DNA from 2 places in the Allobosea sp. LjRoot237 genome. Region 2 is predicted to be linked to the other one. Evidence: riboswitches for the same ligand, from Rfam matches in the RefSeq annotation. Region 2 holds a riboswitch; the other holds the start of a gene.
The links. A riboswitch is a leader RNA that binds a small molecule or an ion and turns the genes downstream of it on or off. The one in region 2 is predicted to bind glycine.

Region 1 (15,527 bases), 400 kb from region 2:
AGGGCATCGTTCCCAAGAGCGAGGACTGGCGCAAGCTCGGTGCGTCGAGCGAGGAGGTCGCGGTGCTCGACGGGATGGAGCAGGACGAGACCGAGGCCGAGATGGCGGCTGCGCGGGGTTGAGGCGTTCCGCGCCAGCACGTTCCCGTATCGGTGACCAATCGCGAAAGTCTTGGATCGCGCTGCAGTCATGAGGGAGTGTGGCAACGCGAGCTCCGGCGAACCCCTCCCCCTTGTGGGGAGGGGCAGGGGTGGGGGGCGAAAAGCAGGACACTTCGATGGGACAGCGGGCGATGCCGTTTGCGCGAGACAAGAAGGCCGTCGCATCGCCATCCGCGCAACTTCATGCTCCGTCGCTTCGCCGGATGCTGACCGAGCCGGAGAAAAAGCTCTGGATGCTGCTGCGCAAGCGGCTTCCGCAGGAGGATACGCATTTCCGCAAGCAGGTAGCGCTTGGACCCTACGTCGTCGATTTTCTCTGCCTGCGAGCCCGGCTAATCGTCGAAGTCGACGGCGATCAGCACGGGGCCGAGGCAGCGCTACGCTACGATGAAGCCCGGACAAATTGGCTGGAGGCCGGAGGTTTTCGGGTTCTGCGCTTCACCAACCGACAGGTCATGACAGAGGCGGACATGGTGATCGACACGATCCATGCCGCCTTGATCGGAACGCTGGAACCCGGTCCGACGCCCCCCACCCCTATCCCCTCCCCACGAGGGGGAGGGGAAGAGCCTTACATCTGCTGACGAGATTGCCGATGCTCGACAAGCCCGCGCCGACCGGCCGCAGCCTCTATATCGGTGGAAACTGGCGTCATCCTTTGTCCGGACGCTATGCCTCGACACTCAACCCCGGCACGAACGAGCCCATCTGCGATGTCGCCGAGGCGTCTGCGGCCGATATCGATGCTGCGGTCGCTGCGGCGCGGACGGGCTTCAGGGCGTGGCGCCAGGTGCCGCCGCTCGAACGCGGACGCATCCTGAAGGCGATCGCCGCGGTCGTGCGCGAGAATGCCCGCGAACTCGCGGCTCTCGACGCCGCCAATTGCGGCAATCCCATCCGGGAGATGATCGGCGACGCCGCCATCGCCGCGGCACAGCTCGACTTCTTCGGCGGCCTCGTCACCGAGATGAAGGGCGACACCATCCCGATGGGGCCCGATGCGATCAATCTCACGGTACGCCAGCCGCTTGGCGTCGTCGCCCGCATCCTCGCCTTCAACCACCCCTTCATGTTCTGCGCCGGCAAGATGGCGGCGCCGCTGGCCGCCGGCAACGCCGTCATCATCAAGCCGCCGGAGCAGGCGCCGCTGTCCTCGCTCAGGCTCGCCGAGCTCATCGGCGGCCTGCTGCCGCAGGGCGTCCTCAGCGTCGTGCCCGGCGGGCGGGAGGCGGGAGCCGCTCTCGCCAGTCATCCCGGCATCGACAAGGTCGCGCTGATCGGCAGCGTCCAGGCCGGCCGCGCCGTGATGAAGGCGGCGAGCGACACGATCAAGCCGGTGCTGCTGGAGCTCGGCGGCAAGAACGCGCTGATCGCCTTTGCCGACGCCGATCCGGAGCGGGTGGCTGCGGCCGTCGTCGGCGGCATGAACTTCACCTGGTGCGGCCAGTCCTGCGGCTCGACCACCCGGGCGTTCATCCACCGCGATATCTACGAAGCAGTTCTCGCCAGGCTGCCGGAGAAGCTCTCCGGCTTCGTGCCCGGCATTCCCACGGACGAAGCGACGACCATGGGTGCGATCGTCAGCGGAACGCAGCACGCCCGCATCCTCGATTTCATCGCCTCAGCGACGGCCGAGGGCGCCAGGCTGGTCTGCGGCGGCCGCGTGCCGGACGACCCCAGGCTCGCCGGGGGGTTCTACATCGAGCCGACGATCTTCGCCGACGTGACGCCGCAGATGCGGATCGCGCGCGAGGAGATCTTCGGCCCGGTCCTCTCGGTCATGCCCTGGAGCGACGAGGCGCAGATGCTCGAGACGGTCAACAGCGTCGAATACGGGCTGACCTGCTCGATCTGGACCAATGACCTCGTCAAGGCGCACCGCACTGCGCTGGCGGCGGAGGCCGGCTTCGTCTGGATCAACGAGGTCGCGAAGCATTTCCTGGGCACGCCCTTCGGGGGCTGGAAGCAGTCGGGCATCGGCCGCGAGGAGTGCCTTGGCGAACTCATCGCCTTCACCCAGGAAAAGAACATCCATGTCAGCCTGAAACTGCCGAGCTGACGCGTCAGGGGCGGGCGGGATCACTGCCCAAGGCAGTCGGTCTCAGCGTCGTTCGCAAGAACCATCCGGGGAACCGCCATGAACGACCTGACGCTGTCCGGTATCGATGTGCCCGTTGCGGCGAGCGACAACGGCATCTGGGGGAGCGACGTCGTCGCGCAGATGCTGCGCGCGCTCGACATCCCCTATCTCGCGCTGAATCCCGGCTCCAGCTTCCGCGGCCTGCACGACAGCCTCGTCAATCATCTCGGCAACCAGCAGCCGCAAATGCTGCTGTGCCTGCATGAGGAGCATGCCGTCGCCGTCGCCCATGGCTACGCCAAGGTGACGGGCAAGCCGATGGGCGTGATCCTGCACAGCAATGTCGGCCTGATGCACGGCGTGATGGCGATCTACAACGCCTGGTGCGATCGCGTGCCGATGCTGATCCTCGGCGCGACCGGCCCGGTCGACGCGGCCGAGCGCAGGCCCTGGATCGACTGGCTGCACACAGCCAAGGACCAGGGGGCCCTGATCCGGCCTTATGTGAAATGGGACGACCAGCCCGTCTCGGTCGCGGCTACGGTCGACGCGCTGATCCGCGCGACCAACCTCACGCGCAGTGCGCCGCAGGCCCCGACCTATGTCTGCCTCGACGTCTCGATGCAGGAGAAGCGGCTCGATGAGATGCCGCCATTGCCGGACCCGAGACGCTTCGCGGTGGCATCGCCGAGCGTCCCCGCAGCCGCCGAGATCAGCCAGGCGGCCGCCCTGCTGCGGGAGGCGAAGGCGCCGCTCATCCTGTTCGGCCGGATGTCGCGCGCAGAGGGCGACTGGGCCCGCCGCGTCGCGCTGGCCGAGCATCTCGGCGCTTCCGTCCTCACCGACATCAAGACCGCGGCCGTCTTCCCGACGGATCATCCTCTGCACGCAGCCAAGCCGTCCTTCTTCCTCGATGCGCAGGCGGTCGACGCCATCCGCGCCGCAGACCTCATCCTCGCCTTCGACTGGGTCGATCTCGGCGGCACCCTGCGCCAAACCGATAGCCCCCTGTCCGCCCGCGTGATCAGCGTTTCCCTGGACCACCATCTCCACAATGGCTGGAGCATGGACCATCAGGCACTCGCGCCGGCCGATCTGCATCTCGCCGCCGATCCCGATGCGGCCATGCACCTGATCGCCGACGCATTGGGAGCCGGCCCCGGCGCGGCCCCGGCCATCCGCCCGACCTTGCCGGCGCTCGCCTTCGACGGCGAGCGTCCACTGGACGTCGTTTCGCTCGCCGCAGCCATGGGCGAAGCGCTGCGGGACGAGGTGATCAGCCTGGTTCGCTTGCCGCTCGGCTGGGCCACCGAGGCCTGGCATTTCCGGCACCCGCTCGACTATCTCGGAATCGATGGCGGCGCCGGCATCGGCTCGGGGCCGGGCATGCTGATCGGCGCGGCCCTGGCGCTCAAGGGCTCGGGCCGGCTCCCGGTGGCGGTTCTCGGTGACGGCGATACCATGATGGCAGCCTCCGCCTTGTGGACCGCAGCGCATTACAAGCTGCCCTTCGTCGCGATCATCTCGAACAACCGCTCCTTCTACAATGACGAGATCCATCAGGAACGCGTCGCAAAGCAGCGCCAGCGCCCGGTCGAGAACAAATGGATCGGCCAGCGCATCGACGAGCCCGATATCGACATCGCCGCCATCGCCAGGGCCCAGGGGCTGATGGGCATCGGCCCGATCCGGACGGTCGATGGCCTGCGCGATGCGGTGAGCGAGGCAGTGAAGGCAGCCAAGGCCGGCGCGTCGGTTCTGATCGATGCCCGCGTCATGCCAGGCTACAATGCGGCGATGGCGGCCGGCATGACGCGCCATGCCGGGCAAACGCCAAAGGGCTGAAAGCCGGGAGACTGCTCAGGCGGCCCCGGCAGGATCAAGCTCGTCCGGCATATCGGCGAGATTGCGCTGGACCGCGGCGAGATAGCCGAGAAAACGGGCGTTATCCTCCGGCGTGAAGCCGGCGGTCGCCTGCTGGACCACCTCCTGCGCCAGAGGCAAGAGCTCGGCCCTGAGCGCCTGGCCCTTCGGCGTCAGCAGCACATGCAGTTTTCGCCTGTCATGCAGGTCGCGTTCGCGGCTGATCAGGCCGGCCTTCTCCATGGCGGCCAGTGCGGCCAGCGTCGTCGGCTCCATCGTGCCGATCCGGCGGGACAGCTCGCGCTGGGTCAACCCGTCTTCCTGCCAGAGCGCTCGCAAAAAGTACCACATGCCCGTGGTGACTCCGTGTGGCTCGATCTTGCTCTGCAGATAGCGCTGTGTCGCTCGGTTCGCCATCCGCAGCTGGTAGCCGACGCTGCTCTCGAACGGCAGGTCGTCCAACGCTCCGGGCGGTCCACCGTTCTCGTTCCCCGTCGTCGCCACGATCGTTCACGTCTCCGAAGTCAGGGCCAGCCAGTATAGGCCGCATCCGCGCCCTCGATAGAGCGCGCACCCGCCCATCCTGAAAAGTTTGACTGGCCAAGCAAGATAATCTTGGACCTTGCCCGCGCGGCGTCACTAACGTGGCGACTGCGTAGGCCGCGAACAGAAGCCAAGACGGCCGCGCGAGGGAAGGATGACATGCCGCCGACTCAGTCGGGCCTCGACCGTTCCGGGCGCGCCAGCGTCGCGCGCCGCCCAGCTGCGACAACAGCTGGACGAGGCTCGGGACGATGAGCGACGGCCAGCCAAGGGATGAGCGCACAATGTCCGCTTCGGCCGCCAAACTGCGTCTAGCCGAGACCGTGAAAGAGGCCGACCTGGTCATCGACGGCGTGACGATGCGCTTTGAGACACGCGAAGGCGCCATCACCGCCGTCGACGACATGTCGTTTTCGGTCGAGCGCGGCGAGTTCGTCTCGATCATCGGCCCGTCAGGATGTGGCAAGTCGACCGTGTTCAACATTCTGGGCGGGCTGGTGCGCGGCTACGAGGGCAAGGTCAGCGTCGGCGGCGACGTGATCTCGGGCCCGCATCCCTCGATCGGCATGGTCTTCCAGGAGGAATCGACCTTTCCGTGGCGGACGGTGCTCGACAACGTCGCCTTTCCGCTCGAGGTCAAGGGCGTGCGCAAGGCCGAGCGCCACGAGGCGGCGCGGCACTTCATCGACATGGTCGGCCTCAACGGCTTCGAGCAGCGTTACCCGGCCGAGCTCTCGGGCGGCATGCGCCAGCGCGTCGCCATCGCCCGCACGCTGGTGTTCGAGCCCAAGATCCTGCTGATGGACGAACCCTTCGCCGCGCTGGACGAGCAGACCCGCCTGCTGCTCGGCGACAAGGTCCTGAAGATTCAAGAGGCGCTGAAGCAGACGACCCTGCTGATCACCCACAATATCACCGAGGCGGTGCAGCTCTCCGACCGGGTCATCATCATGACGTTCCGCCCCGGCAAGGTGAAGCGCATCGTCGACATCCGCCTGCCGCGGCCACGCACGGGCGACGTCGTCGGCAGCGAGGCTTTCGGCCGCCATGTCGCCGAAATCTGGCATGATCTGCGCGAGGAGGCCTCGCGCGGCATGGCCGAATCCGAGGCGGGCGCCCGCCGCCGGAAGGGCTGAACCATGCGGCTCGCCGGAATTCCGCCTCTCGCGATCGGCTTCGCCACGGTCGGCCTCGTCTTGGGGTTTGTCGAGCTCCTGCTGCTGCTGGGCCTCCTGAACCAGTTCGTGATCCCGTTGCCCTCGGCCGTTCTCGGCAGCTTCGGCCGATTGTTCGCCGAGGAACAGTTGCTGGAGCGATTGATGATGACGGGGAGCGAGGCGCTGGCCGCGAGCGTCCTCGTCTCCATCGTCGGCATCTCGCTCGGGGTGCTGCTCTACAAGGTCCGGATCCTCGCGCTCGCGACCGAGCCTTGGGTGGCTGCGATCGCCGCCGCGCCCGTGGTGCTGGCCTATCCGCTCTTCCTTGTCATCTTCGGGCGCAGCGCAGCCACGATCATCGCGATGGGCTTCGTGGCCGGCCTTGCTCCGGTCATCCTCAAGACGCTGGAAGGGCTGAAAGGCGTCAGGAAGAGCCTGATCAATGTCGGGCTGAGCTACAATCTCACCCCTTCGCAGCAGTTCTGGAAGATCGAATTCCCAGCTGCCATACCGACGATCTTCGTCGGTGTCCGCCTCGGGCTCGTCTTCGCGCTGATCAACCTGATCGGCGTCGAGTTCCTGATCAATTTCGGCGGGCTCGGCCAGCTGATCAACGACCTCGCGGAGCGCTACGACCTTGCCGGCGTGTTCGCGACGATCGTCTTCGTCATCCTCGTCAGCGTCGTGATTTTCGCGGCACTCGAGCGCATGGAGCGCTGGCTCCGGCCCGGCCGCTAGCGGCAGGCTGCGCCTTGTCGCGACTGCTGAAGCGCCGCATGATGGCTGCCAAGAAGACATGCCTGGGAGGCAGTGATCAATCTCCGCCAGCTTCGATATTTCGTCGGGATCGCCGAAGTCGGGAACATCACCAAGGCAGCTGAGCAGCTCAACGTCGCGCAACCTGCGCTGGGCCTGCAGATCCGACAGCTCGAGCAGAACCTCCAGACCGAACTCCTGCTGCGCCATTCGCGCGGCGTCGTGCTGACGCAGGCGGGAGAGCTGCTGCTCGAGCGCGCCCGACGTATCCTGAAGGATGTCGAGGACGCCAGGCGCGACGTCAAAGCGCTGGCCGGGAACGATCAGGAAATGCTGACGATGGGGCTGACGCCGAGCATCATGCTCCAGCTCGGCCCCGATTTGCTGATCGACGCCAAGAACGGCATGCCCTCGGTCTCGCTCAGCCTGGTCGAGGAACTGAGCCACGGCCTCATCGCCGCGATGGAGCGCGGCGAGCTGAACGCGGCCTTCGCCTATGGCATCGACCAGCCGCGCCCGGGTATCGAGCGGACGGCCCTGTTCGAAGAGGAGCTGGTCCTCATCAGGCCGATCGCCGAAGGCGTTCTACCGGAGACGGTGACCCTGGCCGAGGCCCTGAGCCACGACCTCGTGCAGGCCGGTGAGCGCGACATGGTCCAGCAGCTGCTCAAGGCGGCCGCCGAGAAGTTCTCGCTGCCGCTGCGTATCGTCTACGAAGCGCAATCCGTCCCGGCGATGCGGGCACTCGTCGTGCGCGGCGTGGCGGCGAGCATCATGCCCTATGGCACGGCGATCGAGGAGCTGCGCACCGGCAAGCTCGCCATGCAGCGCATCTCGGACCAGCCGCCGAAGCGGACGCTCTACCTGATCAGGCCCGGCAACGCGCCTGCTTTCCGCCAGCAAGAGGCGGTCGACCGCTTCTTCGCCTCGGTCACCGAGCATCTGCTGGAATCGCTGGGCTCGCTCGCCCGTCGCGTCGGTTCCTGAACCGCCTCCCATACGGCCTACGTCTTGTTCTCATTTCGCGGAAGTCTTTGTGCCCTCCGCCGGCGCGGCGCACTCTGCCGCAAAATGATGGCGCGCCCGACGCGCTAGAGCACGCGCCGATCAGGTTGCTACGCAATCTGATCGGACAACGCGTTCTCTTTCAATGATTTGGAGACGGATTCACCGATCAGGTTGATTCAACCTGATCGGTGAATCCGTCTCTAGCCGGGAGGAATTGCGTGTCCGATCTGCGCCTGTCCATCGCCATCGGCGACTATGATCGCAATCGCCCGTTGATCGACGGGGCGGTCCAGATCGACGGTGTCGACCCCGTCTTCATGAAGCTGGTGCCGGAGGAAATCTTCTTCCGCGCCTTCCGCCATGCCGAATTCGACGTCTGCGAGGCCTCGCTGTCGAGCTTCACCCTCAAGACGGCGCGTGGCGACAGCCCCTATGTCGGCGTTCCCGCCTTCCTGTCGCGCGCCTTCCGCCACACAGGCATCTTCATCAGGACCGATCGCGGCATCGCTCGGCCCGAGGATCTCAGGGGCAAGCGTATCGGCTGCCCGGAATATCAGCTCACCGCCTGCGTCTGGATCCGCGCGATCCTCGAAAACGACTATGGCGTGAAGCCGAGCGAGGTGACCTGGGTTCGTGGCGGCCTGGAGCAGCCAGGCCGCGCCGAGAAGATCAGCATCGAGCTGCCACCGGAGATCACGGTCGTGCCGGCACCGGCCGACCGCTCGCTCAACGAGATGCTGATGGACGGCGAGATCGACGGCTATATCGGGCCGCGTTCACCGCCGGCCTTCGAGGCCGGCCACCCCAGGATCGCGCGCCTGTTCCCGGACCCGACCGCCGCTGCGTCGGACTATTATCGGCGCACCCGGATCTTCCCGATCATGCATGTGCTGTGCGTGCGGCGCAGCATCGTCGAAGCTCAGCCCTGGCTGCCGGCCGCACTGCTGAAGGCCTTCGAACAGTCCAAGGCCGCCGCCCTCGCCAAGCTCGCGGACACATCCGCCACCAAGATCACACTGCCTTTCGTCGAGGAGCAGTTGCAGGCGGCCCGCAGCCTGATGGGGCAGGATTTCTGGTCCTATGGTGTGGGCCCCAATCGCCACGCGCTGGAGGCGTTCCTCCAGGCCCATCACAGCCAGGGGCTGTCCTCGCGACGGCTTTCGGTCGAGGAGCTCTTCCATTCCAGCACGCTGGAGGCCTTCAAGATCTGAGGCACCGAGAAGCTTCCGGGCTTTCCACTTCGCCACAGAAGCGAAGGCAGGACGATGAAGGCCAGCCGCACCGAGCTGGCGACAGGGGAGGACAGGATGACGACATTCAAGACGGTCATGTCGACGCTTGCGGCACTTAGCTTCGCGCTGTCGATGGCGCAGGACGCAGCCGCCCAGGACAAGCTCAAGCTGGCGATCGGCCAGCGCGGCAACTGGGATACCTCGATCTCGGAAGTCGGCACGAGGCTCGGCATCTTCAAGAAGCACAATCTCGAGCTCGAGATGCTCTACACCCAGGGTGGCGGCGAGACCCAGCAGGCCGTGCTTTCCAACAGCGTCGACATCGGCGTCGCCGGCGGCATCATGGGAGCGCTCTCAGCCTATTCGAAGGGCGCGCCGATCCGCATCATCGGCGCGGAGACCACCGGGGCGAAGGATCTCTACTGGTATGTCAAAAGCGACTCCCCGGTGAAGGCGCTCAAGGATCTGCAGAACCACACGGTCTCGTTTTCGACCAATGGCTCGTCGACCCATGGCGTCGTCAACGCCTTCATCAAGGAGAACAGCCTCAGGATCCGCCCGACCGCGACCGGGGGCCCGGCGCCGACGCTGACCCAGGTGATGTCCGGCCAGATCGATGTCGGCTGGGCTGCGCCGCCCTTCGGCCTGCCGCAGCTCGACAAGGGCGAGATCCGGGTCGTCGCAACCGGCAACGACACCCAGGCCTTCAAAAGCCAGACGGTCCGCCTGCTGATCGCCAACACCAGCGCGCTCCAGAACAAGAAGGCCGTGATCGATCGCTACATGGCCGCCTATCGCGAGACCATCGACGCGATGTATGCCAGCGATGCAGCGATCAAGGCCTATGCCGATTTCGTCGGGATTCCGGAGGCCATCGCCAGGCGCACGCGGGATGATTTCTTCCCGAAGGAAGCGCTCGACCCCGACAAGATCGTTGGGTTGGACACCATCGTTCCCGACGCGGTGGCGCTGAAATACACAGCCCAGCCGCTGACCAAGGAGCAGCTCGCCGAGCTGATCCAGATCCCGCCGCGCAAATGAGCCTGCGCATCGACGGCCTCGTCTACCCGGAGTGACGGCGCGATGACGACAACGACCCTCGGCCGGACGGAAACCCGCCCAACGACGATGGACCAGGCGCGGGCCGTGCTGTTGACGCGGATCGGCATCGTCGTGGGGCTCTTGGCGATCTGGGAGATCGCAGCGCGCTCGGGGTTGCTCTATCGCGACGTCGTGCCGTCGCTGCTCCTCATCATACGCGCGCTCGTCCATCTCCTGGTCGAGCCGACCTTCTACGCCAATCTCGGTGTCACCGCCGGCGAGGTGGCGCTCGCGATCCTCATTGGCGGCGGCGGCGGGGTCGCCGTCGGCATCCTGCTCGGGAGCAATCGCTTCCTGCAGCGCGCCTATGAACCGCTGCTGCACTATCTCGGGCCGACCCCGAAGATCATCTTCTTTCCGTTGTTGATCATGTGGTTCGGCGTCGGGCCGGGGTCCAAGGTCGCGATGGGCGCGCTGTCCTCGTTCTTTCCAGTCGCGATCAGCGTCGCCGCGGCGATGCGCGAGATCGACACCGTGCTGATCCGGGTCGGCCTCAGCTTCCGGCTCAATGTCGGCCAGATGATCTCGAAGATCTATTTGCCGGCGATGCGCGCTCCGGTCATCAACGGTCTGCGCATAGGACTCGGTGTCGCCATCATCGGCACGCTGCTGGCCGAGACCAAGCTCGCCAATCAGGGGCTGGGCTACGCGGTGATCCAGACTTATGCGACCTTCGACATGCCGCGTATGTACGCGCTGCTGATCGTCGTATTCCTGCTCGCCGTCGGCGTGAACGTCGTGCTCGGACGCTATACGGAGCTGCCCGGCACCAGGCGCCCCTCGGATGCGCACTGAACCTGTCGGCGGGACTGTCCCAGCCACAAAGCCGCAGGCAGGCGTGCCGCGTGCGGCCTATTGGCTGGCGACGCTCCCGCCTCTGTTCTGGTCGGGCAATTTCCTGATCGCGCGGCTGATGCGCGAGTCGATTCCGCCCGTGCAGATGTCGTTCTGGCGCTGGAGCCTGGTCCTTCTCATCCTGGCTCCATTCTGCTGGCGGCCAGTCGTCGATTCCTGGCCGCGCATCCGCAGCAACCTGCCATTCCTCGCGCTGCTTGGCGCGATCGGCGTGACTGCATTCAACTGTTTCGTCTACGCGGCGCTGCACTACACGCCGGTCGCCAACGCAGCGCTGGTCAATTCCCTGCTTCCTGTCGCCACCTTCCTGCTGGCCTATCTGATCCTGAAGGAGAGCCTGACGCGGCAACAGCTTGCCGGGATCGCGCTCTCGCTCTGCGGGGCGGTTCTGGTGATCTGCCGGGGGGATCCAGGGACGCTTCTGAGCGTCGCGCTCAACCGGGGCGACATTCTGGTCTTCGCCGGCATGAGCTGCTGGGCGTTGTACACCGTGCTGATCCGCTGGCGGCCGGCTGGGCTGCCGGCGATGGCGTTCCTCGGCGTGACCGTGTTCTTCGGCGTCCTCTTCCATTTGCCGGCCGTCGCCTGGGAATACGCCCTGCAGGGCGGCTTCCAGCCCACCATGGCGACCGCCAGCGCGCTGATCTATTTCGCGCTCTTCCCGTCGATCCTGGCCTATGTCTTCTGGAACCGCTCGGTCGCTGTGCTCGGCCCCGGCAGGACCGGCATGTTCATGCACCTCCTACCGCCAACCAGCGCAGCGCTGAGCTTCATCGTGCTCGGCGAGCAGATCGTCTGGTTCCACCTGGCAGGCTTCGCCATCATCGTTTGCGGCATCTGGCTCGTGACATCGGCACCGCGCAAGGCGTGACCGTAGAATAGTGCCAGACAAATTCACCCTGGCCCGGCAAGCCAGGCCGGCAAACGGGCGGGTGCGATGCCTGTGAGGGCAGCCTCGATGCAGTCATCGAGGGTTCCGAGCCTCACCATGCAGCCGGAGAGCCCCGGCCCGTAATGGGCGTATTTGCCGGAGGTGGTCAGGACGACCTTGGCCTGCTCCGGGAAAACCGGGCGTGTGATCGAGCACCAGCAGAGGTCGGGAATGACGTCGACGCCGCTCTCGCGCAACCTCGTCATCGTTCCATCGGCCTCTGCCGCGGCCACGACCTCTCTCCCGGCCGTGATGATGACGGCGACGGTCTTTGCGAGAGGGCGGCCATCGAGACGCTCCGCGACGGCCCGGCACTCGTCGAGAGAGGCATGCGGACTGCCGATTGCGACGAGGTCGACATCCGAGGGGCCGCTGCTCAGCTTGCGCCAGCCGGCGGCAAGGTCTTCGCGCGTCACAAAAATCTCGTCCTCGGGAGTGCCGCTGAGGCTTTCCGCTTCCGGCGTGATGCCCTCGACATGCAGCATGGCTGCGGCGGAGGTCGTCCCGAAGGCGACGCAGAGCGCCTTGAGATCGTCCCGTGTCGGCCGGGTCTTCGCGAGGCCCTTGATCAGCGGGATTCGATCGGGCGAGGCGAGGCCGGCGAGATAGCCGATCAGGGGCCAGGCCGACGAGCTCGCGTTCTCCGGCAGGTCGATCCGGACCACGCGGCGCGCCCGCCGGCCTTCGTCGAGAAAAGCTCCGGCGCGTGGTGCCCGGCCGGTGACGGCGATGCAGAAATCCAGAAAGTCCGGGTGCTTCGCCGTCCGGGCTCCGAGCACGGAATTGGCGAAGATCACCGCATTCGATTCCGACCAGCCGATCGCTTCACCGAAACCCGGCGGATCCGGCAGGGAGTAGGGCGCGCAGGTGAAGCTCGCCTGGCATCCCATGCGCACATAGGCGTCGGCGAGACGCGTCGCCGGCTCGCCGAAATCGTGCGCCACGCCCTGACGGCGCCAGTTCGCATAATCGACCGAGATGGCGTTCATCGTCGTCGGAACGCGGGCGCGCGCTCCGAGCTCCTCCATCTTCTCGGCAAAGATCAGATTGGCCGGGCCGGCATAGATGCAGCCGTCGACATGGGCCCGCCTCACGTCAATGAGGTCGGTCGCCCCCTGCTGGCAGGCCATGGCGCAGATGATGCGCATCGCCTGCCGGGCAGCGATGCCCTCGGCCCCGGCGAGCATGCGATGGTCGGCAAGGGAAAGCTGCAGGTCGTCATGGGCCGTCGCGGAAAGAGGAATCCGCACACGCCCGCCATTCGCCCATATCCCGTCCGGTGCGATCGTCGCGTCCGTCGCGGCCGACAGGGCGGCAAAGGCCCCTTCCGAAAGGCGGATGACGGGGATGTGGCGCCCGAACATCTCCGAGGCGACGATTGCCCCGAGCGTCAGCGTGTCCTCCGGACCAGCGAAGATCAGGGCCGCAGGGTTCCTGCCCGAAAGTGCGAGTTCCAGCAGCACGCCCGAGCCGGAGCAGGAGCCTCGGCTGCTCGGCATCATCACGACCGCACCGGCGAGCGAGACGCCATGCGAGGGGTGATGCACGTCGATGACCACTCCCGTGGCGGGATCGACGCCGCCCCAGAAACTCAGGGCCTCGCTCAGGACGACGATCGGCCCGGCGGCGTTCCCGGGAGCGACCGCGATCCCGTTATCGTGTCGTGCGGCAGAGTTCATGGGACTGTTTAGCGGAAGCAGGTGTGGGATCGGAACAAGGTCAGGTGCAAGATCGCCCGTCCTCGCAGAAGTGATATCATCGAATGGGAGGCGCGTATTGAAGCAGCACTCGTCGTCCTGCGCTCGCTGTTCTCCGCCTGTCGCAAGCTGAAGCTGCCATGGCGATAGGGCGGGCAGCCGCGCCGGGCGAGGTTATAGGCGGTGGTGATGTCGGTAATGCCCGCGCCGATGACGGCGACGCGCGAGATGTCGGATGTGCTCATAGGTGCTCCTGCCCGCGCAATGCGGGTCGTCAGCACCCCCTCTGTCATTGGCCTGAGAGCTTCGTCGCGCCCAATCAGCTGGGCTGTCGACTTGCACCATCGGCGCAGAACTGCGGTTCTGCGTTTCAGAGTCGAATCATCGGCAGCGGTACGTTTTGCCTGAGAGTTTCCGGGGCGGTTGCTCCGTCGGCGCCGGTCCGATTTTGACGTCGGACCGATCTCTCCCGCTGCGGCAAGTGCTAGTTTGTCCGCCATTTCTGTCAAGCGCGATCTGGCCGAAGCATGACCGGGCTCGCCAACCTTCAGCGCCGACCGTTGGACAGCCACCGACTCGGCAAACCAATCCCGCAAGGCGTCTCCTTCATTGGTTTTAACGGCAGCGCATCAGCGCGATAAAATAGTAACATATTGATATATAATAGGTTTTTATCACATTTTGGCGCTTTTCCGGGCCGTTCTCCCCGATAATCGCCCGAGCGATTTACCGCTCGTTAACCATTCGATTCCTACATCTGAGCAACCGAAAATTTACCAAGATGACCGCCGTGTTAACCAAACCCCGGCCGATCCGCCTCAAGGGGCGATCCTATCTCGCGCTGACGCTGACACCCGAGCTGCCCTTCGAGGATTGGCTGGTGCGGCTCGACGATCTCGCCGGCCGCTCCGCCGGCTTCTTCCTGCGGCGCCCGGTCGTACTGGACGTCGAGGGCCTCGAGATCGACCGCGCGCAGCTGCGCGATCTCGTCGGCAAGCTCGGCGCGCGCAATGTCCGGATCATGGGGATCGAGGGCGCACGCCCCTCCATGCTCGGGAACGACCTGCCGCCGGCCATGTCGGGCGGAAAGGCGACCGGAGACATCGAGGAGCCAGCGGCCGAGCCGGCCAAGGAAGCCCCTGCCGCCGAGACCATGGCAGAGGCGCCCGCCACGCCGCTGCCCGCCAGGACCGCGCCGACGTCGCTCGTCGTCACCCAGCCGGTGCGCTCCGGGCAGTCGATCTTCTCCGAGGGCGATGTGACCATCGTCGGATCGGTCGCGTCCGGCGCGGAGGTCATCGCCGGCGGTTCGATCCATATCTACGGCACCCTGCGGGGGCGGGCGATGGCCGGCACGCTGGGCAATGCAGAGGCGCGCATCTTCTGCCGCAAGCTCGAGGCCGAGCTGGTCGGCATCGACGGCTACTACAAGACGGCCGAGGACCTGGAGCCGGGCCTGCGCGGTAAGCCTGCCCAGTTCTGGCTCGAAGGCGAAACCTTCACGGCCGGGTCAATCGCCTAGCGCGCTTTCCGTTCGACCGGAACCGGTCGAACGACAAGAATTCGCGCAACTCAAAATGTCGACCAAACAACGCGTCCACCGGAACTAGGAGAGGTCAATGGGCAAGGTCATCGTGGTCACATCGGGCAAGGGCGGCGTCGGCAAGACGACCTCCTCCGCCGCCCTGGGCGCGGCGCTGGCGCAAAACGGCGACAAGGTCGTGGTCGTCGACTTCGATGTCGGCCTGCGCAATCTCGACCTGATCATGGGTGCCGAGCGGCGGGTGGTCTACGACCTCGTCAACGTGATCCAGGGCGAGGCCAAGCTGACGCAGGCGTTGATCCGCGACAAACGAGTCGAGACGCTCTACCTGCTGCCGGCCTCGCAGACGCGCGACAAGGACAACCTCACCTCCGAGGGCGTCGAGAAGGTCATCGGCGCGCTGAAGAGCCATTTCGACTGGGTGATCTGCGACAGCCCGGCCGGCATCGAGCGCGGCGCCACCCTCGCCATGCGCCATGCCGACATCGCGATCGTGGTGACCAATCCGGAGGTCTCTTCGGTGCGCGATTCCGACCGCATCATCGGCTTGCTCGATTCGAAGACTCTGAAGGCCGAGAACGGCGAGCGCATGGAGAAGCA
Region 2 (15,527 bases):
CGTCGCGACGAAGAGGTCGAGCGAGGCCTTCGATTCCGACTCGGTCGGCTCGATCAGCATGGCGCCGTGGACGACGAGCGGGAAATACACCGTCATCGGGTGATAGCCCTCGTCGATCATCGCCTTGGCGAAGTCGAGCGTCGAGACGCCGGTGCCCTTCAGCCACTCGTCGTCGAACAGCGCCTCGTGCATCGAGGGGTGGTCGGGGAAGGGCAGCGACATCAGGTCGGCGAGGCCGGCGCGGATGTAGTTGGCGTTGAGGACGGCGTCCTCCGAGGCCTGCTTCATGCCGTCGGCGCCATGGCTCAGCATATAGGCGAGCGCCCGGACATACATGCCCATCTGGCCGTGGAAGGCGGTCATGCGACCGAAGGGGTCGCTACCATCCGGCGCATCGGCCTTGTGCTCGACGAGGCGCGACTTGCCGTTCTCGGCATGGATGAAGGGCACGGGCGCATAGGGAGCAAGGCGCTCCGAAAGCACGACGGGACCGGCGCCGGGGCCGCCGCCGCCATGCGGGGTCGAGAAGGTCTTGTGCAGATTGATGTGCATGGCGTCGACGCCGAGATCGCCAGGCCTAGCCTTGCCGACGATCGCGTTGAAGTTGGCGCCGTCGCAGTAGAAATAGGCGCCAGCCTCATGCATCGCCGCGGCGATCTCGACAATCTGCGGCTCGAAGATGCCGCAGGTGTTCGGGTTGGTCAGCATGATCGCGGCGACGTCGGGGCCGAGCAGCGCCTTGACGTCCTCGACCGCGACCGTGCCGTCGTCGCGCGCCGGCACCGACTTGACGGTGAAGCCGATCAGCGCCGCGGTCGCCGGATTGGTGCCATGGGCCGATTCGGGCACGAGCACGACATTGCGGGTCGCGCCTTCGCCCTTGGCGGCGATCGCGGCCTTGATCGCCATCATGCCGCAGGCCTCGCCGTGGGCGCCGGCCTTCGGCGAGAGCGCCACGGCCGGCATGCCGGTCAGCGTCATCAGGTAGCGCGCGAGCTCGAGCATGACGTCGAGCGCGCCCGGCACGGTCGAGACCGGCTGGAGCGGGTGCACGTCGGAGAAGCCCGGCAGCCGCGCCACCTTCTCGTTGAGGCGGGCATTGTGCTTCATCGTGCAGGAGCCGAGCGGGAACAGCCCGGTGTCGATGCCGTAGTTCTTCTGGCTGAGGCGCACATAATGGCGCATCGTCTCGGGTTCGGAGAGGCCGGGCAGGCCGATCTCGCTTTGGCGGGCATGCTTGCCGAGGCGGCTCTTGAATGGTGCCGGCTTGTCGATGTCGACGCCTGTCGACTCGTGATGGCCGATCTCGAAGATCAGCGGCTCGATCTGCTGCAGCGCGCGATTGCCGGTGAAGGTCTCGCGGCCGTGGTCCACAGTGGAGCCAGCCTGGGTGGGACGTCCCTGACGGTTCAGCATTCCATGTCTCCGGTTCGGTTGGAGATGTCGTGAACGGCGCGGAAGATCGTTTCGACGACGCCATCGAGATTGTCGGTGAGTTCGTGATTCCAGAAGCGGATGACGCGAAAGCCTTGCGCTGCCAAGTAGGCTGTGCGCCGCGCATCACGCGCAGCAGCATTGGGCAGACCATGCTGACCGCCATCAAGTTCGACCACGAGCTTTGCGCCAAAATGGACGAAGTCAGCGAAATAGGGCCCCATCGGCGCCTGACGGCGAAAATGGCCACCCGACACGTCCATCTGTTTCAGATGCAGCCAGAGGCATTTCTCCGCCGGCGTCGCCTCGCGGCGCAGGCGGCGAGCGTTTGCAGTGCGCGGGTCCTTGCGAATCGGAGCCATACGCCTTTCCCCTTCACGATGAAGCGAAACAGCCGATGACGCGCGCAACGCCTCCCCTCCCCCCGCTTGCGGTGGGGAGGGTTGGGGTGGGGGGCAGTGCCGCTCGGGGCCACGTTGAAAGAATAGATTGGCCCTGCTTTGCGGCCCCCCATCCCTAACCCTTCCCCACCGCAAGCGGGGGGAAGGGGACAGGTCGCGCTCTGTAGCCGCGGTCACGCCAAAACCTCGCCCAGCGCCTTGGCGAAGGCCGCTCGATCTTCATCCGTGTTCACTTCGGTATTGGCGACGATCAGGAGATCGTCGAGCCCGGCGCCGGGCCTCAGGCGCGAGGCCGGCACGCCGGCGAGGATGCCCTTGGCGGCCATGGCTTCGACGACCTCAGCTGCCGGCTTGGAAAGCTTCAGCGTGAATTCGTTGAAGAAGGTTTCGTTGACAACTTCGACGCCCTTCACCCCGGCAAGTGCGTCGGCGAGCTTCACCGCATTGGCGTGGTTGAGTTCGGCGAGGCGCGACAGGCCGGCCTGGCCGAGCAGCGTCATGTGGATGGTGAAGGCCAGCACGCAGAGGCCGGAATTGGTGCAGATGTTCGAGGTCGCCTTGTCGCGGCGGATATGCTGCTCGCGGGTCGAGAGCGTCAGCACGAAGCCGCGGCGGCCATCGGCGTCGACGGTCTCGCCACAGAGCCGGCCCGGCATCTGGCGGATATATTTCGACTTGGCGGCGAAGAGGCCGACATAGGGGCCGCCGAAGTTCAGCGCATTGCCGATCGACTGGCCCTCGCCGACGACGATGTCGGCATCCTGGGCGCCGGGCGGCGTCACCGCGCCGAGCGAGACGACCTCGGTGAAGACCGCGATCAGCAGCGCGCCATGGGCATGGGCCTTGTCGGCGATCGGCTTGAGATCGCGCAGATTGCCGAAGACGTCGGGCGACTGGACGACGACGCAGGAGACGCTGTCGTCGATCTGGCTGAGAATATCCTCGGTGGCGCGGACATCGGGCTTCAACGCCACGACCTCGTCGTTCGCCATCTCGGACAGCGTCTCGACGACCTGGGTGTAGTGCGGGTGCAGGCCGCCGGAGAGCACCGCCTTGCGCCGCCTGGTGACGCGGTGCGCCATCAGCACCGCCTCGGCGGTGCCGGTCGAGCCGTCATACATCGAGGCGTTGGCGACTTCCATGCCGGTCAAGCCTGCGACCTGCGTCTGGAACTCGAAGAGATATTGCAGCGTGCCCTGGGCGATCTCGGGCTGGTAGGGCGTGTAGCTGGTCAGGAATTCCGAGCGCTGGATCAGATGGTCGACCGTCGCCGGGACATGGTGCTTGTAGGCGCCCGCCCCAACGAAGAACGGTACCGCGCCGGCGGCCGTGTTCTTCGCCGACAGCCGCCCGAGGATGCGCTCGACTTCGAGCTCGCCCTTGGCGCGCGGCAGGTCGAGCGGCTCTTTCAGCAGCTTGCCGGCGGGCACATCGGAGAAGAGCGCGTCGACATCGGGGACGCCGATGCGCGCGAGCATGTCCTCGCGGTCGGTCTCGGTCAGGGGGAGATAGCGCATTCCGGTTTCCAGTCCTCGATCGATGCGGCGGGCCACCGCCCGTCATGCTCGGGCTTGACCCGAGCATCTCTTCAACCAGTGCCTTCTCGTCCGGAGATTCTCGGATCTCCGCTGCGCTCCGTCCGAGAATGACGCGTCCCGACGCCTCAAAGCGTCTTGACGTAGTCCTGGTACTCGGCCTCGCTCAGCAGGCCCTCCAGCTCGGCAGCGTCCGTGAGCTTGAGCTTGACGAACCAGCCCTTGCCGGCCGGGTCCTCGTTGACCGTGCCGGGCGCAGCCTCGAGCTCGCTGTTGACGGCGACGACCTCGCCGGAGACCGGCGCATAGACTTCGGAAGCTGCCTTGACGCTCTCGACCACGGCGGCCTCACCGCCCTTGGTCAGCGCCTTGCCGACCGAAGGCAGCTCGACGAAGACGACGTCGCCGAGCTGACCCTGGGCGTAGTCGGTGATGCCGACCGTGCCGGTATCACCCTCGATGCGGATATATTCGTGGTCCTTGGTGTAGCGGGTCTCGGCCATGGGTTTCCTCCGGCGAAAAGGGATGAAGCTCAGCGCTTGTAGCGGTTGGGGACGAAAGGCATGGCGGCGACGGTCGCCGCCAGCGGCTTGCCGCGCACGATCAGGTCGAGCTTCGTGCCGGGAGCAGAATGCTCCCGGGCGACGTAGCCCATAGCGCAGGGGCCGTTCAGGGTCGGGCCGAAACCGCCAGAAGTGACTTTGCCGACGATGGTGCCGTCGGCGGTCGCGATCTCCGCTCCCTCACGCGCCGGAGCGCGGCCTTCCGGCAGCAGGCCGACGCGGATGCGGGCCGGCTTCTCGGCGAATTCGCGCTGGATGCGCGCCGCGCCCGGGAAGCCGCCTTCCTCGCGCCGGCGCTTCTGGATCGACCAGTTGAGCGCCGCCTCGACCGGCGAGGTCGTGGTGTCGATGTCATGGCCGTAAAGGCAAAGCCCGGCTTCGAGCCGCAGCGAATCGCGGGCACCGAGGCCGATCGGCTTGACGCGCATGTCGAGCAGGAGCGCGTCCCAGATCTCGCCGATGCGGTCGGCCGCAGCGGAAATCTCGTAGCCGTCCTCGCCGGTGTAGCCGGAGCGGCTGACATTGGCCTTGACCCCGCCGAGCTTCATCGTGCGCAAGGTCATGAAGCCCATCTCGGCCGCTTCGGGATTGAGCGCCGCCAGCGCTTCCTCGGCCTTCGGCCCCTGCAGGGCGATCAGGCCGCGATGCTCGGCTTTGACCAGCTTCACATTGGCCGGCAGGCGCGCCTCGATATGAGCGTAGTCGGCGATCTTGCAGGCGGCGTTGACGACGAGCAGCAGCGCGCCGTCCTCGTCGGGATCGGCCGAGCGCGTCACCATGAGATCGTCGAGAATGCCGCCGTCCTCGTTCAGCAGCTGCGAATAGCGCTGCTTGCCGGGCGGCAGGTTGACGATATCGGCCGGGATCAGCGCCTCGAGGGCGCGGGCCGTGGTCTCATGGTCGGGACCGACGAGGAAGGCCTGGCCCATATGCGAGACGTCGAACAGGCCGGCACTCTCACGCGTCCAGTTGTGCTCGGCCATGATGCCAGCCGGGTACTGGACCGGCATGTCGTAGCCCGCGAACGGCACCATGCGCGCGCCTGCCGCAACGTGGCGGGCATGAAACGGCGTCTTGAGCAGCGGCTCGGTGCTTGCAGTCTCGGCTTCGGCAGCCATGGCATCCCTTCCAGAGTCGAGCGCGAGCCCCGGACGGAATCGTCCGGAGCGCGCCCCCTCTGTCTCGGGACCTGAGAGATTTCCCCGCCAGGCTTAAAGCCTTGGGCGAGTTACCCCCGTCGGTGGGCGAGCCTAAAAGGCCCGCCACTTTCCAGAGCGCCAATTCCCACGCGGTCCGTTTGCCTGAGCGTTTCCGGGGCGGTTGCGCCTTCGGCGCCGGGTCCGGACAAGTCCGGCTCCGGTCTCTCCCGCGGGGATGATGCGGCTGAGCCAGCAATAGACGAGCGAGGGGCCGAGTCAATCGGCCCCCTGCCTCAGTTCACGGCAGCGTGCTGCTTATCTGCGCCGGCGCCGTGCCGGCTCGCCGCCGCCGGTGCTCAACCCGACGATGATCTCGACCTCGCCGGAGCCAGGCGGGACAACGATGTTGCCCTCGACATGCGAGAAGTCGGCACCGGTCTGGCCGGAGGGGATCGCCCCGCCGACACGGGCGCTACGGCGCGCGATGACCTGGTTATTGCGCATCACCTGGGTGATCAATGTCGCGCCATAGCTGCCGGCGCCACCGGCCGGGCCAATCAGGATACGCCCCTCGACGCCGACCTTGAGGGTGAAGCCGCCATCCTTGTTGGCCTGGGTACACTCGCGCGCGGTGGTGGTGATCGAGACCTGGCTGCGCAGGCTGCCGCTGTCCTGCCCCGACTGGGCGCGGATCGCGGCGCCGCCATCGGCGATGATCACCGAGGGGCAGATGAAGTTGACCTCATCGTCGGTCGGCAGCTGATTGGGCGCCGGCGGCGTGGTCGACTGGAACATGAGGATATTGCCGAGCTTCTGCGTGGTGCTGGGCTCGCCCGTGCTCGAGGAGCCGGAAGAGCCGCAGCCGGCGAGTGCGAGCGCCAGGCCGGCAGGCAGAATGAACCGGCCGATACGGCCAGCAAAGCGATCAATCACGGCAAAGCCTCCACGCCGGGGCCGAATCCGTTGAGCGAAACCGGAATTCCGACCCCTTCCTCCGGCGTCTGAAACACGATGAATGTGGCGCTCTTACCAGTCTTGAGCTGACCGAGCAGGGTATCGTCCATCACGACCTCGGCGACACAGCCGGTCGTCAGGCAGCGCACGAAGCCGGCGCGGCCGATATCCTTGTCGTCGATCTTGAGGCCGAGGCCGGAGGGCAGCAGCACGCCGAGCGGCGCGACCACGCGCAGCAGACGGCTCTTCTGGTCAGCCGTCTTCAGCACGATCACCAGCAAGGTGAGGTTCGGCCGATCCTCGGCGGCGACGTTCTGCACGAGCGCGCATTGCTCGGCCTTGGCGCCGGGCGGGGTCTCGCAGCGCATCTGCCAGTCGCCATGGGTGGAACGCACCGCACCCTGCGCAAGGGCAGGCACAGCCGAAAGCCAGCCGAAGCCTAGGACGGCGAGCGCCGCGGCCACGGGACCGATAGATAAGCGCATCCGTGTCCTCCTCTCCTGATGGACATGGGGATGCACGCATACCCATGTCGAACGGCGCCCCCGCCATGCGAGAATGCGTTCCGACCATGCGTCCCGATTCCTGTCAAGGCGAAGCATCATAAGCGCCCGCGCGGCGGACTCGACGCTGGCAGCGTCGACCGGCCGCCCGCCGCCCATGCGCATGTCGCGTACTTATGCCGCACGGACTGCGTCACAGCCTGTCATTGTCCCACTGGCGCAAGCGTGATCTTTGATTTATCGCAATGCCGAACAACCGGGGTGGCCAGACGTGGCCGTCCCGGCGCGCCTGCCTTGAAGCTGACCGAGGCAGATCGCGCGGCATCAAAGGAGCTATGTCGGACCGATGCGATTTGTGACCACTCCTCTCAGGAACGCGCTGGCGGCCCTCGCTGCAGCTCTGGCAGCGTTTTCGCCGGCCGCCGCATCGGCCCAGAACGGCATGCCGCAGCCCTGGGAGCTGAATCTGCAGCCGGCTGCGACCGAGGTCGCGACGTTCATCCACTGGTTCCATGACTCGGTGAACGTACTCATCTTCATCATCACGCTCTTCGTGCTGGGGCTGCTGATCTATGTCGCCTGGCGCTTCAACGAGAAGCGGAACCCAGTCGCCTCGAAGACGACGCACCACGCGCTGCTCGAAGTGGCCTGGACGATCATCCCCGTTCTGATCCTGGTCGTGATCGCGATCCCCTCCTTCCGCCTGCTCAAGCTGCAGCTCGAGATTCCGCAGGCCGACATGACCGTGAAGGTCACCGGCAAGCAGTGGTACTGGTCCTACGAGTACCCGCAGGAAGGCGGCAGCTTCGGCTTCGATTCGCTGATGCTCGACGAGAAGCAGCGCGCCGAGGCGATCCAGTCCAAGAAGATCGCCGAATCCGAGGCGCCGCGCCTGCTCGCCGTCGACAACGAGGCGGTCGTTCCGGTCGGCAAGATCGTGCGCGTGCAGGTCACCGGCGCCGACGTCATCCACAAATTCGCTCTGCCGGCCTTCGGCCTGAAGATCGACGCCATCCCCGGCCGCCTGAACGAAACCTGGTTCAAGGCCGATCGCGAAGGCATCTTCTACGGCCAATGCTCGTTCATCTGCGGCCAGAACCACGCCTTCATGCCGATCGCCATCCGCGTCGTCAGCCAGGAGCGCTACACGGCCTGGCTCGCGGAAGCGAAGCAGAAATTCGCCAATGCGGCCGACGCCGCCAGCAAGGTCGCCGAAGCGACCCGCTGAACCCGACACTCTTGAAAGAACTCACGCGAACCGTATTCGCAGGAGGAGACGAATTTCATGGCTACCGCGGCTCCCCACGCCCACGGGCATGACGACGCCCACGCCCACGAGCACCATACCCCCACGGGTTGGCGGCGCTGGCTGCTCTCGACCAACCACAAGGACATCGGCACGCTCTATCTGATCTTCTCGATCATCGCGGGCCTGATCGGCGGCTTCCTGTCGATCATGATGCGCATCGAGTTGCAGCAGCCGGGCCTGCAGATCTTCGCCAACGGCCAGAGCTACAACGTCTTCGTCACCGGCCACGGCCTGATCATGATCTTCTTCATGGTCATGCCCGCGGTGATCGGCGGCTTCGGCAACTGGTTCGTGCCGCTGATGATCGGGGCGCCGGACATGGCCTTCCCGCGCATGAACAACATCTCGTTCTGGCTGACGGTCGCGGCGCTGATCCTGCTGCTGATCTCGATGTTCGTCGAGGGCGCCCCCGGCGCCAAGGGCGTCGGCACCGGCTGGACGGTCTATCCGCCGTTCTCGTCGACAGGCCATCCCGGCCCTTCGGTCGATTTCGGCATCCTGTCGCTGCACCTTGCCGGCGCAGCCTCGATCCTGGGCGCGATCAACTTCATCACCACCATCCTGAACATGCGCGCGCCTGGCATGACCATGCACAAGATGCCGCTGTTCGCCTGGGGCGTGCTGGTCACCGCCTTCCTGCTGCTGCTTGCGCTGCCGGTCCTGGCCGGCGCGATCACCATGCTGCTGACCGACCGCAATTTCGGCACGACCTTCTATGATCCGGCCGGCGGCGGCGACCCGGTGCTCTACCAGCACCTGTTCTGGTTCTTCGGCCACCCCGAAGTCTACATCATGATCCTGCCGGCCTTCGGCATCGTCAGCCACATCATCTCGACCTTCTCGAAGAAGCCGATCTTCGGCTATCTCGGCATGGCCTATGCCATGGTCGCGATCGGCGTGGTCGGCTTCATCGTCTGGGCCCACCACATGTACACGGTCGGCCTGTCGCTCAACACGCAGCGCTACTTCGTGTTCGCGACGATGGTGATCGCGGTGCCCACCGGCGTGAAGATCTTCTCCTGGATCGCGACGATGTGGGGCGGCTCGCTCCGCTTCACCGCGCCGATGCTCTGGGCGGTCGGCTTCATCTTCCTGTTCACCGTCGGCGGCGTCACCGGCGTCGTGCTCGCCAATGCCGGTCTCGACCGTTCGCTGCACGCGACCTACTACGTGGTGGCGCACTTCCACTACGTGCTGTCGCTCGGCGCGGTGTTCGGCATCTTCGCGGGCTTCTACTACTGGTTCCCGAAGATGAGCGGCTACATCATCCCGGACTGGATCGGCAGCCTGCACTTCTGGGTCGCCTTCATCGGCGCGAACCTGCTGTTCTTCCCGCAGCACTTCCTCGGGCTCTCGGGCATGCCGCGGCACTATGTCGACTATCCCGACGCCTTCGCCGGCTGGCATTTCTGGTCGTCGATCGGCTCCTATATCTTCGCGGCCGGCCTCCTGATCTGGCTCTACGGCATCGTCGTCGCCTTCACGAAGAAGGAGCTCGCCGGCAACAACCCGTGGGGCGAAGGCGCGACCACGCTGGAGTGGACCCTGTCCTCGCCGCCGCCCTTCCACCAGTTCGAGACGCTGCCGCGCATCACCGGCTCGGACCACTGAACACATCGGCGGCGGGCCTCTCGCCCGCCGCCGCCCCTCCCCCGAGCGCCTGGTTCAAGGCGTTCCGGAGACGGGCGGATCCCGCAAACGATGCCCTCGGGCATCACGAAAGTTGAAGCGAACGAATTTCGATGTCTGCTGCCTTCGATCAGATCCCCCAGGCTGACGACGGAGTCTCGCTGAGTTCCACCGGCGAGGCGCGCGACTTCTTCGCGCTGCTCAAGCCGCGGGTGATGTTCCTCGTGATCGTGACGGCGCTTGGCGGCATGGTCGCGGCGCCAGGGGCGGTCAATCCGGTGATCGGCTTTGCCGCCCTGCTGGCGATCTCGGTCGGTGCCGGCGCCTCGGGCTGCCTCAACATGTGGTGGGATGCCGACATCGACGCGGTGATGGCGCGCACAGCCGGTCGCCCGATCCCCGCCGGCCGTATCCTGCCGTCCGAGGCGCTCGCCTTTGGGCTGACCCTCTCGATCGGCTCCGTGCTGGTCCTCGGCCTCGTCGCCAACCTGCTCTCGGCGGCGATGCTCGCCTTCACGATCTTCTTCTACATCGTCGTCTATTCGATGTGGCTGAAGCGGGCGACGCCGCAGAACATCGTCATCGGCGGCGCCGCCGGTGCCTTCCCGCCGATGATCGGCGAAGCCGTGGTCACCGGCGATTTCGGCATGACCTCGATCGTGCTGTTCGCGATCATCTTCCTGTGGACGCCACCGCATTTCTGGGCGCTGGCCCTGGTGAAGTCCGACGACTATGCCCGCGCCGGCATCCCGATGCTGCCGAACGTCGCCGGCCCGGCCGCGACCCGCCGACAGATCGTCGCCTATACGCTGGTGCTGGCTCCGGTCGCGGTGCTGCCGGCGCTGATGGGCTTCGGCGGGCTGATCTATCTCATCGTCTCGGTGGTGACCGGGCTCGCCATGATCGGCCTGTCGCTGCGGGTGCTGCGGGTCACGCAGGGCGAAGCGGCCAACAAGGCGGCCTATGCCCTGTTCGGCTTCTCGATCCTCTACCTCTTCCTGCTCTTCGCCGTGCTGCTGGCCGAGAACGGCCTCGGCCTGATGTGGGCCCTGCCCAAGGTGCTGGGATGAGTAAGGACCCGCAGGACAAGAAGCAGCCGCAAGATCACGACGATTTTGGATCGGATCGATCCAAAATCGTGAACGTGATCGATTCTAAGGGGCTGGAGCGGGATTCTCGCGAAAAACCGGTTCCCACTTTTTCGCGTCCCGCTCCGGCGCCGTTCTCGCCGGAGGACATGGCCCGGCGCAATCGCCGCTCGATCGCGCTTGCGCTCGTACTCGGCGGGCTCGTGCTGTTCTTCTTCATCGTGACGCTGGCCAAGACCGGGCCGGCGATCCTCAACAGGCCGCTGTGACGATGACGGCCGCCTCCAGAAACCGCCGTACCGTCCTTGCCTGCAGCGCCGCCGTGCTCGCCATGACCGGGCTCTCGTTCGCCGCGGTGCCGCTCTACAACCTGTTCTGCAAGGTCACGGGCTTTGCCGGCACGCCGATGGTCGGTACCGCCGCCACCGGCAAGACCAGCGAGCGGATCGTCTCGGTCGCCTTCGACGCCAATGTCGCGCCGGCTTTGGGCTGGCGCTTCGAGGCGGAGAAGACGGAGATCAAGGCGCAGGTCGGCGTGACGCAAACGGTGTTCTACAAGATCACCAACACGTCCTCGCGGCCGATGACCGGGATCGCGACCTACAATGTCCAGCCGAACCAGTCGGGCGCCTATTTCGTCAAGATCCAGTGCTTCTGCTTCACCGAGACGACGCTGCAGCCCGGCGAGACCCTGGAAGCGCCCGTGGTGTTCTACATCGATCCCGAGATCGAATTGAACCGCGAGCTCGCCAGCCTGAAATCGATCACCCTGTCCTACACCTATTTCCCGTCGAAGAACGGGCAGCCGGTGGCGGAAAGCAAGGGTGACGGCAACCAACCGAAACTATAAAGCTGCGCTGACGCGCTGCGCTTCTATCGGACGTGGAGAGTTAAGCACGATGGCCGGGGCCCACACCAAGAACCACGACTACCATCTCGTCGACCCGAGCCCGTGGCCGATCGTCGGCGCCGCCAGCGCAACCACGATGGCGATCGGCGCCGTGATGTGGATGAAGTCGCTGCCGCTGCTCGGCATGAACATCGGCCCGCTGGTCTTCGGCATCGGCCTGCTCGGCGTGCTCTACACCATGCTCGCCTGGTGGATGGACGTGACCCGCGAGGCCGAGCGCGAGGGTCATCACACCCGCGTGGTGCAGCTGCATCACCGCTACGGCATGATGATGTTCATCGCCTCCGAGGTGATGTTCTTCGTCGCCTGGTTCTGGGCCTATTTCGACGCCAGCCTGTTCACCGGCGAGCACATCCAGTACGCCCGCGCCGAGTTCACCGGCGGGCATTGGCCGCCCAAGGGTATCGAGACCTTCGATCCCTGGCACCTGCCGCTGCTCAACACCCTGATCCTCCTGACCTCCGGCACGACCGTGACCTGGGCGCACTACGCCCTGATCCAGGGCGACCGGAAGAGCCTGAAGCAGGCTCTGTGGCTGACCGTGATCCTCGGCATCCTGTTCACGATCACCCAAGGCTACGAGTACGCCCACGCCGCCTTCGCCTTCAAGGGCAACATCTACGGCGCGACCTTCTTCATGGCGACCGGCTTCCACGGCTTCCATGTCATCATCGGCACGATCTTCCTGGCGATCTGCCTGTGGCGCGTCTATCTCGGCCACTTCAAGCCGGACCAGCATCTCGGCTTCGAGTTCGCCGCCTGGTACTGGCACTTCGTCGACGTGGTCTGGCTGTTCCTGTTCGCCTCGATCTATGTCTGGGGCTCCGGGACGCCGGCAGCACACTAGGTCCCGGGCCGAAAGCGGCCGCGAACCTTACAAAGGGGCGGCCGCGAGGCCGCCCTTTCCATTTGAGGAGGCTGTCATGGCCGAGCCGCAGATCACGCCGCCATCACCCTTCTCGACGGGGCTGGCGGGCCGCTGTCCGCGCTGCGGCGAGGGCAAGCTGTTCGATGGCTACCTCAAGCTGAAGCCGCGCTGTTCCGCCTGCGGGCTGGATTTCGCCTTCGCCGATTCGGCCGATGGGCCGGCCGTGTTCATCATGCTGATCGCCGGCTTCTTCGTGCTCGGCCTCGCGCTCTATGTCGAGATCGCCTACACGCCGCCGATCTGGCTGCACCTCCTGCTCTGGCTGCCGCTGGCGCTCGTCACTTGCCTCGGATTGCTGCGGCCGATGAAGGGCCTGGCAGTCGCCTTGCAATACGCCCACAAGGCCGAAGAAGGCAGGCTGAAGAAGTGAGCGAACAGATTGCTTCCGCGAGCCGGCCAAAGCTGCTGCTGCCGGCCCTGCTGACTGCCATCGGCGTCGGCGTGCTCTTCTACCTCGGCGCCTGGCAATGGCAGCGCATGGACGAGAAGCGCGCCTTCATCACGCGGCTGGAGACACAAGCCGCAGGCCCCGCCGCCCCGCTGCCGCCGACGAGCGACTGGCCACGGCTCGACCTCGCCGCGATTGATCTCACAAGAGCTGTCGCCAAGGGCAGCTATCTCGACGGAATCGCCGGTGTGCGCACCACCATCGCCGCCGGCCCGCCCGGCTCGCGCCAGCTCTCCGGCTTCGGCCGCTGGGTCTTCCAGGGCTTCCGGCTGGAAGACGGCGCGACGATCCTGGTCAATCGCGGCTTCGTGCCGGAAAGCCGCTTTGCGGCGATCGCCCCGGCAACCGGCGCTGCGACCATCACCGGCTATCTGCGCGCGCCGGAAACCCGCAACAGCTTCACGCCGGCCGATCTGCCGCAGCAGCGCGAGTTCTACACGCGCGACCCTGCCGGCATCGCCGCAGCGCTCGGCCTGGCCACGGCCGCCCCGTTCTATCTCGAAGCCGAGCGGCAGGGCGACGGGTTGACGCCGCCGGCCGGCGTCGACGTCAAGGAACTGATCGCCCGCATCCCGGACAACCATCTGCAATATGCGCTGACCTGGTTCGGGTTGGCGGCGACACTGATCAGCGTGTTCGGCGCCTATGCCTGGCAGGCGCGGAGGCCGACGCAGGGCGGCTGATCAGCCTTTGCTTTTGCCCTCCCCCGCCAACGGGCCTATAGGATCAGCACGACATCAGAGATCATCACCGTGCTGCATATTTCGACCCGTGGCGAAGCGCCGTCGCTCTCCTTCGCCGACGCGCTGCTCGCCGGACTCGCCCGTGACGGCGGCCTCTATCTGCCGCAGACGCTGCCGCGCCTCGGCACGCAGGAGATCGCGGGCTTCGCCGGCAAACCCTATGCCGCAGTGGCGGAGCGCGTCGTCGGCGCGCTCGCCGATGGCGACATCGCCGCCGATGCGTTGAAGGCCATGATCGGCGAGGCCTATGGCACGTTCCGCCATCCAGCGGTCTGCCCGCTCGTCCAGCTCGGCGACAACCTGTTCTCGCTCGAGCTCTTCCACGGCCCGACGCTCGCCTTCAAGGACGTGGCGATGCAGTTGCTCGGCCGGCTGATGGACCATGTGCTGGCGCAGCGCGGCGAGCGCGCCACCATCGTCGGCGCGACCTCGGGCGACACCGGCAGCGCCGCGATCGACGCCTTCAAGGGGCTGGAACGGGTCGACGTCTTCATACTCTATCCGGAAGGCCGCGTCTCCGACGTGCAGCGCCGGCAGATGACCACCGTCGAAGCCGACAATGTCCACGCCATCGCGATCGAGGGCACCTTCGACGATTGCCAGAACCTGGTGAAGGCGCTGTTCAACCACCACGCCTTCCGCGACGAACTGCGTCTCTCCGGCGTCAACTCGATCAACTGGGCGCGGATCGCGGCACAGGTCGTCTACTATTTCACCGCCGCGAGCGCGCTCGGCTCACCTCACCGTCCGGTCTCGTTCGCTGTGCCGACCGGTAACTTCGGCGACATTCTCGCCGGCTGGATCGCCAAGCAGATGGGGCTGCCGATCGGCCGGCTGATGGTCGCCACCAACAGCAACGACATCCTGGCGCGCACGCTCGAGACCGGCGTCTACGAGATGCGCGGCGTTGCGGCGACGACCTCGCCCTCGATGGACATCCAGATCTCCTCGAACTTCGAGCGCCTGCTGTTCGAGGCGCATGGCCGCGACGGCGCCGCCGTGCGCCGGCTGATGCAATCGCTGGCTCAATCCGGCCGATTCGAGATCGCGCCCGAGCCGCTCGCCCGCATCCGAGCCGATTTCGACGCGGTCTCGCAGGACGAGGCCTCGATCGCCAACGAGATCGGCACGACCTGGCGTGAGGCCGGCTATCTGCTCGACCCGCACAGCGCGATCGGCGTCGCCGCCGCCCGCAAACTGCTCGCGAGCGACCCGGCAACGCCGGTGGTCGCGCTCGGCACCGCCCATCCGGCCAAGTTCCCGGCCGCGGTCGCGGCGGCGAGCGGCGTCACGCCCGCTCTCCCTGAGCATCTGTCCGACCTGATGGAGCGCAAGGAGCGTTTCAGCGTGCTGCCGAACGACCAAGGCAAGCTCGAGCGCTTCGTCGCCGAGCGCGCCCGCGCCGTGCGGAGCGCCGCAGCATGAAGGTGATCAAGACGTTGAAGGCGAAGACCGACAAGCCGAAGAGCGTGAAACAGGGCGAGGCAGCCGGCCACGATCCGGCCGTCAGCCTGACGACGCTGCCGTCCGGCCTGCGCATCGTCTCCGAGCGCATGGCCCATGCCTCGACCGTCTCGCTCGGCATCTGGATCGGCGCCGGCGCGCGCGACGAGCTGCCGCATGAACACGGCCTCGCCCATCTGCTCGAGCACATGGCGTTCAAGGGCACGGCCCGGCGCACCGCGCTTGAGATCGCCGAGGAGATCGAGAGCGTCGGCGGCGACCTCAATGCCGCGACATCCGTCGAATACACCTGCTACACCGCCCGCGTGCTCGGCCAGGACCTACCGCTGGCCGTCGACATCCTCTCCGACATCCTGACCGCCCCCGCCCTCAGCGAGGAAGAGCTGGCCCGCGAGAAAGGCGTGATCCTGCAGGAGATCGGCGCCGTCCAGGATACGCCGGACGATCTCGTCTATGACCGCTTCCTGCAGGCCGCCTTC

Region 1: another riboswitch for glycine. It lies ahead of ACSQ24_RS21850 (hypothetical protein); the one in region 2 lies ahead of gcvT (glycine cleavage system aminomethyltransferase GcvT).

Annotation. Positions count from the first base shown of each region.
Region 1 covers NZ_CAXUQP020000001.1:4,465,035-4,480,561, forward strand. The annotation lists gene ACSQ24_RS21785 (Rieske 2Fe-2S domain-containing protein) at 1-122, shown strand, start outside; gene ACSQ24_RS21790 (endonuclease domain-containing protein) at 278-745, shown strand; gene ACSQ24_RS21795 (aldehyde dehydrogenase family protein) at 757-2,220, shown strand; gene ACSQ24_RS21800 (thiamine pyrophosphate-binding protein) at 2,299-4,086, shown strand; gene ACSQ24_RS21805 (MarR family winged helix-turn-helix transcriptional regulator) at 4,102-4,608, opposite strand; gene ACSQ24_RS21810 (ABC transporter ATP-binding protein) at 4,932-5,783, shown strand; gene ACSQ24_RS21815 (ABC transporter permease) at 5,787-6,542, shown strand; gene ACSQ24_RS21820 (LysR family transcriptional regulator) at 6,615-7,547, shown strand; gene ACSQ24_RS21825 (ABC transporter substrate-binding protein) at 7,787-8,779, shown strand; gene ACSQ24_RS21830 (ABC transporter substrate-binding protein) at 8,876-9,841, shown strand; gene ACSQ24_RS21835 (ABC transporter permease) at 9,884-10,696, shown strand; gene ACSQ24_RS21840 (DMT family transporter) at 10,686-11,627, shown strand; gene lhpI (cis-3-hydroxy-L-proline dehydratase) at 11,651-13,366, opposite strand; gene ACSQ24_RS21850 (hypothetical protein) at 13,375-13,629, opposite strand; glycine riboswitch at 13,766-13,866, opposite strand; gene minC (septum site-determining protein MinC) at 14,166-14,906, shown strand; gene minD (septum site-determining protein MinD) at 15,004-15,527, shown strand, end outside.
Region 2 covers NZ_CAXUQP020000001.1:4,062,068-4,077,594, forward strand. The annotation lists gene gcvPB (aminomethyl-transferring glycine dehydrogenase subunit GcvPB) at 1-1,416, opposite strand, end outside; gene ACSQ24_RS19765 (endonuclease domain-containing protein) at 1,410-1,796, opposite strand; gene gcvPA (aminomethyl-transferring glycine dehydrogenase subunit GcvPA) at 2,009-3,352, opposite strand; gene gcvH (glycine cleavage system protein GcvH) at 3,499-3,873, opposite strand; gene gcvT (glycine cleavage system aminomethyltransferase GcvT) at 3,903-5,051, opposite strand; glycine riboswitch at 5,109-5,208, opposite strand; glycine riboswitch at 5,213-5,312, opposite strand; gene ACSQ24_RS19785 (hypothetical protein) at 5,388-6,005, opposite strand; gene ACSQ24_RS19790 (invasion associated locus B family protein) at 6,002-6,511, opposite strand; gene coxB (cytochrome c oxidase subunit II) at 6,876-7,757, shown strand; gene ctaD (cytochrome c oxidase subunit I) at 7,815-9,449, shown strand; gene ACSQ24_RS19805 (heme o synthase) at 9,581-10,537, shown strand; gene ACSQ24_RS19810 (cytochrome c oxidase assembly protein) at 10,827-11,405, shown strand; gene ACSQ24_RS19815 (cytochrome c oxidase subunit 3) at 11,455-12,312, shown strand; gene ACSQ24_RS19820 (DUF983 domain-containing protein) at 12,389-12,763, shown strand; gene ACSQ24_RS19825 (SURF1 family protein) at 12,760-13,524, shown strand; gene thrC (threonine synthase) at 13,594-15,009, shown strand; gene ACSQ24_RS19835 (M16 family metallopeptidase) at 15,006-15,527, shown strand, end outside.